DNA from 2 places in the Paraburkholderia sp. CHISQ3 genome. Region 2 is predicted to be linked to the other one. Evidence: riboswitches for the same ligand, from Rfam matches in the RefSeq annotation. Region 2 holds a riboswitch; the other holds the start of a gene.
The links. A riboswitch is a leader RNA that binds a small molecule or an ion and turns the genes downstream of it on or off. The one in region 2 is predicted to bind ZMP and ZTP.
Positions count from the first base shown of each region.

Region 1 (3,402 bases), on a different contig from region 2:
CGACGGCCGTATCGATTGCTTCGGCGGCGACCGGCCGCTTTCTCAACGCGAGCTGCATGCTCGCGACGATCTTGCGGCGGTCGAATTCCCTGCGACTGCCGTCCTTCTTGACGACCGCCGGCAACGCCAGTTCGGTCCGCTCGTACGTCGTAAAACGCTTGTCGCAGGCCGAACAGCGACGCCGCCGGCGGATCGCCGCGCCGTCTTCCGACACGCGGGAATCCACGACCTGCGTATCGTCATGCCGACAGAAGGGGCAGCGCATGATCGCCTAGCGGTAAACCGGGAAGCGCTTCGTCAGGGCCGCAACCTGGGTACGCACGCGTTCGATCGTGGCGGCGTCTTCCGGATTGTCGAGCACATCGGCAAGCAGGTTACCGACCTGCTCGGCTTCCGCCACGCCAAAACCGCGCGTCGTCATGGCCGGCGAGCCAAGGCGAACGCCGCTCGTGACAAACGGCTTTTCCGGATCGTTCGGGATCGCGTTCTTGTTGACCGTGATGTGCGCCGCGCCGAGCGCCGCTTCCGCGGCTTTACCCGTGATGTTCTTTGCCCGCAGATCGACCAGCATGACGTGGCTCTCGGTGCGACCGGACACGATACGCAGGCCGCGCTTCACCAGCGTTTCGGCGAGCACGCGCGCGTTGTCGAGCACCGCCTGCTGATACGTCTTGAATTCCGGCGACAGTGCTTCCTTGAATGCCACGGCCTTGGCGGCGATGACATGCATGAGCGGACCGCCCTGGATGCCCGGGAAGATCGCCGAATTGATCGGCTTCTCGTATTCGGCCTTCATCAGGATCACACCACCGCGCGGACCGCGCAGGCTCTTGTGCGTGGTGGTCGTGACGAAGTCGGCGTGCGGCACCGGGTTCGGATAGACGCCCGCGGCGATCAACCCGGCGTAGTGCGCCATATCGACCATCAGGTAGGCGCCAACCGACTTCGCGATCTTCGCAAGACGTTCGAAGTCGATACGCAGCGAGAACGCCGATGCGCCCGCGACGATCAGCTTCGGCTTGTGTTCCTGAGCGAGTTTTTCCGCGGCGTCGTAGTCGATGTCCTCGGCTTCGTTCAGACCGTAGCTGACCACGTTGAACCACTTGCCCGACATGTTGACCGGCGAGCCGTGCGTCAGATGGCCGCCATGCGCGAGGCTCATGCCCATGATCGTGTCGCCCGGCTTCAGCATCGCGAAGAACACGCCCTGATTGGCCTGCGAGCCCGAGTTCGGCTGCACGTTCGCGGCTTCGGCGCCGAAGATCTGCTTCACGCGATCGATCGCCAGCTGCTCGACGATGTCCACGTATTCGCAGCCGCCGTAGTAGCGCTTGCCGGGATAGCCTTCGGCGTACTTGTTGGTAAGTTGCGAGCCCTGGGCGGCCATGACGGCCGGGCTCGTGTAGTTTTCCGACGCGATCAGTTCGATGTGGTCTTCCTGACGGCGGTTTTCCTGTTCGATCGCCTTCCAGATTTCGGGATCGACGCTGGCGATAGTGCTTTCGGCTCTGTCAAACATACGGGTTCCGTTGAGTGAGTTCAGTTCAGGTTGACCGGATTGCGCGGGATAAGCGTAGCGGATACGCAGCGCTGCTGGCGGCTGGGCCAGCCTTGACATGGCGGAGAAGGAGCGCCGCACACGCGAGGCAGGACAGCCACCGGCGGCGCCAGACTACGACGCGCGGATCACGGCTGCCCAGGCGAACGGCAAAACGGCACCCTGCGCTTCACGGTGGGTTGTTCCACCTTTGAACCCAGAAGGGTTCTATCGCCAGTCACGCAGGATTGAGCGCGTTAGTTTATTGGAACCTGCACCAATAGGCAACAACGGGCGAGCGCCGGCCGGTGCGGCCCCGTGCCGCTGCAAGCCCCGCTGGACGGCGCTTCGGAGCCGGCGCCCGCGGCAGACGGGCCGCTCCTCGTCCTTGCCGCAGCGCCGCATTGGAAGTAGGCTGATGCCCTTTCCATCTTTCCGACCATGGAGCAGCAATGATCGTGTTCGTCACAGGCGCGTCCGCAGGGTTCGGCGCCGCTATTGCAAGGGCGTTCGTCAACGGCGGCCATCGGGTCGTCGCCACCGCGCGCCGCAAGGACCGCCTGCAGGCGCTCGCCGACGAGCTGGGCGAGCGCCTCCTGCCGTTCGAACTCGACGTGCGCGACCGCGCCGCCGTCGAAGCCGCGCCGGCCGCGCTGCCGCCGGAGTTCGCAGCCATCGACGTGCTGGTCAACAACGCCGGCCTCGCGCTCGGCCTGGAACCCGCCCAGCGCGCCGTGCTGGACGACTGGCAAACGATGATCGACACAAACTGCACCGGCCTTGTGCAGGTCACGCGGGCGCTGCTGCCGGGCATGGTGGAACGCAACCGCGGGCACGTGTTCAACCTGGGTTCCGCGGCGGCCAACTGGCCTTATCCGGGCGGCAACGTCTACGGCGCGACCAAGGCGTTCGTGCGCCAGTTCAGCCTGAACCTGCGCGCCGATCTGACCGGCACAGCAGTACGCGTCACCGATGTCGAGCCGGGGCTGTGCGGCGGCACCGAGTTTTCGAACGTGCGTTTCCGCGGCGACGACCAGAAGGCGGCGAATGTCTACCAGAACGTCCAGCCGCTGACAGCCGAAGACATCGCGGAATCGATCTACTGGATCGCCACGCGGCCCGCCCACGTGAACATCAACACGATCGAGCTGATGCCGGTGGCCCAGTCGTTTGCGGGGCTGTCGGTTCATCGCGGCTGAGCGTTCGCGCCGCGCGTGCGTGCGACGACCGGAAAAAGAACAAATCGTGACAAATCGCGAGGCGCGTCTGCGTTCCGGTAAAATGCGCGGCATGAATATGTCCAGCAGCCAGCCCGACACGGAAATTGGCTTCACGTGGCCGATCCGGGTGTATTACGAAGATACCGATGCCGGCGGCATTGTGTACTCGGCGAATTACCTGAAGTTTTTCGAGCGTGCGCGCACCGAATGGTTGCGCGCATCCGGAATCGACCAGCGGCAACTCGCCGACGAAACCGGCACGATGTTCATCGTGTGCAGCACCGCGCTCAATTACCGGGCACCGGCGCGGCTCGACGACCTCGTCACCGTGATCAGCAGGGTCGAGCGGCTTGGCCGCGCATCCGTCGATTTCGCGCAGGAAGCCTGGCGCGACGACACGCTGCTCGCCACCGGCAACATCCGGGTCGGCTGCGTCGAACGTGCTGCGTTCAGACCTGCCGCCATTCCTCCACCGGTGCTCGCCGCATTGCGGCGCGGACCAGCTACGACGACCGGCGTGTCAACGACAGTCGACTGAACACCGTTGATACGTCGCCAGTGAACTCGTATCGATCAATGCCACACCAAGCATGGTTCGGCGAAGGATACGCCGAAGCTTCCGGTTTCCCGACCGCCAGCTTCGAC
Region 1 is NZ_JALPRG010000001.1:520,469-523,870, forward strand. It holds gene nrdR (transcriptional regulator NrdR) at 1-265, opposite strand, end outside; gene glyA (serine hydroxymethyltransferase) at 272-1,519, opposite strand; ZMP/ZTP riboswitch at 1,688-1,789, opposite strand; gene ydfG (bifunctional NADP-dependent 3-hydroxy acid dehydrogenase/3-hydroxypropionate dehydrogenase YdfG) at 1,990-2,736, shown strand; gene ybgC (tol-pal system-associated acyl-CoA thioesterase) at 2,819-3,295, shown strand.
Region 1: another riboswitch for ZMP and ZTP. It lies ahead of glyA (serine hydroxymethyltransferase); the one in region 2 lies ahead of M0D65_RS32390 (tetrahydrofolate dehydrogenase/cyclohydrolase catalytic domain-containing protein).

Region 2 (3,402 bases):
ACTACGCGGCTTAGGCTGGCGCGACACCGGTAATCTGCAGGCCGCGCCTCTTCTCGCGCAGCTCGGCGAGCCGGTATGGCGTCCCGGATCGCCCGCCGGCTACGACGACATCGCCGCGAGCTGGGCCGCGCCCGACGCGCTGGTGCGCCGTGTCGAACTCGCGCAGCGACTCGCTGCGCGCACCGGCGACACACTCGACCCCAACACGCTCGGCGACATGCTGCTGCCGGGCTCGATCAGCGAGGCCACCCGAAGCGCCGTGGCGCGAGCGGAAAGTACGTCCACCGCGCTCGCACTGCTTCTGGTGTCGCCTGACTTTCAGCGCAGATGAGAAAGGAGAACGATCATGATGTCGCGCCGTAGTTTCATCCGTTGTGCTGCCGCAGGTGCGGGCGCGATCCTCGTGTCGCCGCACATCGCGTTCGCGAGTGCGCGTACCGAGCGGCGCTTCGTCTTCGTGATCCAGCGCGGCGCGGCCGATGGCCTCAACATCGTCGTGCCGTATGCGGAGCCGGCGTACGCGACGCTGCGTGGCGCGCTTGCCATCGATCCAGCAGCAGCGATCAAACTCGACGGTACGTTTGCGCTGCACCCGTCGCTGGTGGAAACCGCGAAGATGTACACCGCGCAGCAGGCGCTCTTCGTTCACGCGGTGGCTTCGCCGTATCGCGATCGGTCACACTTCGACGGCCAGAACGTGCTCGAAACCGGCGGCAACGCGCCGTATAGCGTCAAGGACGGCTGGTTGAACCGGCTTGCTCAACTGCTGCCGCCCGCACGCGATACGGCCATCGCGTTTGCGCCGACCGTACCGATGGCATTGAGAGGTCCCGCCGATGTCGCGTCCTACGCGCCGTCCGCGTTGCCAGCTGCGCCCGACGATCTGCTGACACGCGTCGCGCAACTGTACGAGCAGGACGCGCAACTGCGTCCGTTGTGGGAATCGGCGATGACTGCACGCGGCCTTGCGAGCGATGCCGGTGCGCGTCAGGACCCCGCAAGCGTCGGCCGGCTCGCAGCGGGTTTTCTGTCGCGCGAAGACGGTCCGCGCATCGCGATGATCGAGACCGGCGGCTGGGACACGCACAGCGCGCAGACGCCTCGTCTTGCCGCGCAACTCAAGGCGCTCGATACGATGCTCGCCGCGCTGCGCGATGGGCTGGGCACGCACTGGGACGACACGACTGTGCTGGTCGCAACCGAGTTCGGGCGTACCGCTGCGGCAAACGGTACCGGCGGCACCGATCACGGCACGGGATCGGTGGCGATGTTGCTGGGCGGCAGTGTCACAGGCGGGCGCGTGCTCGCCGACTGGCCCGGACTGCGGCCTGCCGATCTCTATCAGTCGCGCGACCTGAAGCCGACCATGGCGCTCGACGCATTGATCGCAGGTGCTGCGAGCGAGAGCATGAAGCTCGACCCTCAACGCACAGCAATCGCGCTGTTCGGCACGACGAATGCGCCGCGCGCGACCTCCGGTCTTGTGCGCGTTTGAATGACGCACACCTTGCGTCGCAGAGACTGAAGTAAAATGGCGCCTCTACGTGACTGGCGAAGAACGAAGATGGATCGCCATCGGGAAGCGTAGACGCCGCAACGCCGTTCGCCTGGGCATCTTGATCGTTCTCACCGGGACATCCGACGATGCTTGCACACACATCCATTCTCGTTCTACCGCCCGTGCCGGATCAGGCACATCGGCATTCGTTTCCACTTTACTCAGCCTGGCACGCAAGTGTTCCACGTTGGTGGACACGCGTGCCCGCAGTCATGCAGGGAGAAAACCGATGAGCCTGCTACTCGACGGCAAGACGGTCGCCGCCTCGTATGAAAAGGAGTTGTCCGGACGCGTGACTGCTCTCAAGGCAAGAAATGGCGGCCAGACACCCATACTCGCCACCATCCTGGTGGGCGACGATCCGGCATCGGCGACTTACGTCGCGATGAAGGGCAACGCATGCCGGCGCGTCGGTATGGACTCGAGCGCGATCAGGTTGTCAGCCAGTGCAACGACGGCCGATGTGCTCGCCGAAATCGACCGGCTCAATGCGGACCCGACCGTGCACGGCATCTTGCTCCAGCATCCGGTACCCGCGCATGTGGACGAACGTCTGTGCTTCGACAGGATATCGATTGCCAAGGATGTGGATGGTGTGACCAGTCACGGTTTTGGCTTGATGGCCCTCGGCGAGCCCGCATTCGGATCTGCAACACCCGCTGGAATCATGCGTTTGCTCGCGCACTACGAGATCGACGTCGCGGGCAAGCGCGCTGTAGTCGTTGGACGCAGTCCCATTCTTGGCAAACCGATGGCGTTCATGTTGTCGAATGCAAACGCAACGGTAACGCTATGTCATTCGAAAACCATGAACCTCGAGGCGGAAATCCGGCGCGCGCAAATCGTCGTCGGTGCGGTAGGCAAGCCGAAGTTCATTCGTAGCGAATGGATCAGCGACGGCGCGATCGTGATTGACGCCGGCTATCATCCTGGAGGCATCGGCGATATCGATCTCGACGGTTTGATGGAGCGGTGCGCTGCTGTGACGCCAGTGCCTGGCGGAGTAGGGCCGATGACTATTTCCACGCTGATCGCGCAAACTGTCAGTGCCGCCGAGCGCGCGTACCCGGTTGCATGATTCGAGGCTATTCGAAATGACGATCAAGGTTCGTCGCGCCATCCCCGAGGACTGGCCGGCATTGAGGCAACTATTTTTGCAGGGACGTCGTGAGGCTTTTGAATGGCAAGCGCCAGAAAAATTTGCGCTTGAGGACTTCGACGAACAGACACAAGGTGAATTGCTGCTGATCGCTGAAGACGAATCGTCGCATCCTGTCGGCTTCATTTCGGTCTGGGAGGAAGATAGCTTCATTCACCATCTGTACGTGGCGCGAAGCCATCATCGCAAAGGAGTCGGCAGGGCGCTTCTACGCGCGTTGCCACGTTGGCCAACCTTGCGCTACCGGTTGAAGTGTCTCGTGCTCAACACATCGGCACTCGCGTTTTACCGCGCATGTCGCTTCACTGAGATCGGCTCGGGCACGTCGGAGGATGGAGACTACGTGCTCCTGAAATCGCACGACGCGCGTAACGGTTGATGCTGCGCGAGGCGTTTGACGTGCCTGACTGGGCATAAGCGTGTCACATGCTTCGTGTGTAGTTCTGCCATCGTACCGGGTCTACACGCTGATCGTCGATTCATCAGAGTGGAGTTGTGTACGTCACGAAGAGAGGTGCCATATGTCTTCGCGTTCTATGACGCGCCATGTTTTCGCGATCGGTTTGATATTTGCGCTGCTTACGCTGAGTGAGTCTGCGTCGTCGGTACCTGTAGCGATGGCGGCGGACCAGATCGCCTGTACGCGATGTATCAACATCCGTGTCGGGGTTCCGCGAGTAGTGCG
Region 2 is NZ_JALPRG010000020.1:42,336-45,737, forward strand. It holds gene M0D65_RS32380 (DUF1800 family protein) at 1-331, shown strand, start outside; gene M0D65_RS32385 (DUF1501 domain-containing protein) at 347-1,495, shown strand; ZMP/ZTP riboswitch at 1,535-1,620, shown strand; gene M0D65_RS32390 (tetrahydrofolate dehydrogenase/cyclohydrolase catalytic domain-containing protein) at 1,788-2,636, shown strand; gene M0D65_RS32395 (GNAT family N-acetyltransferase) at 2,653-3,096, shown strand.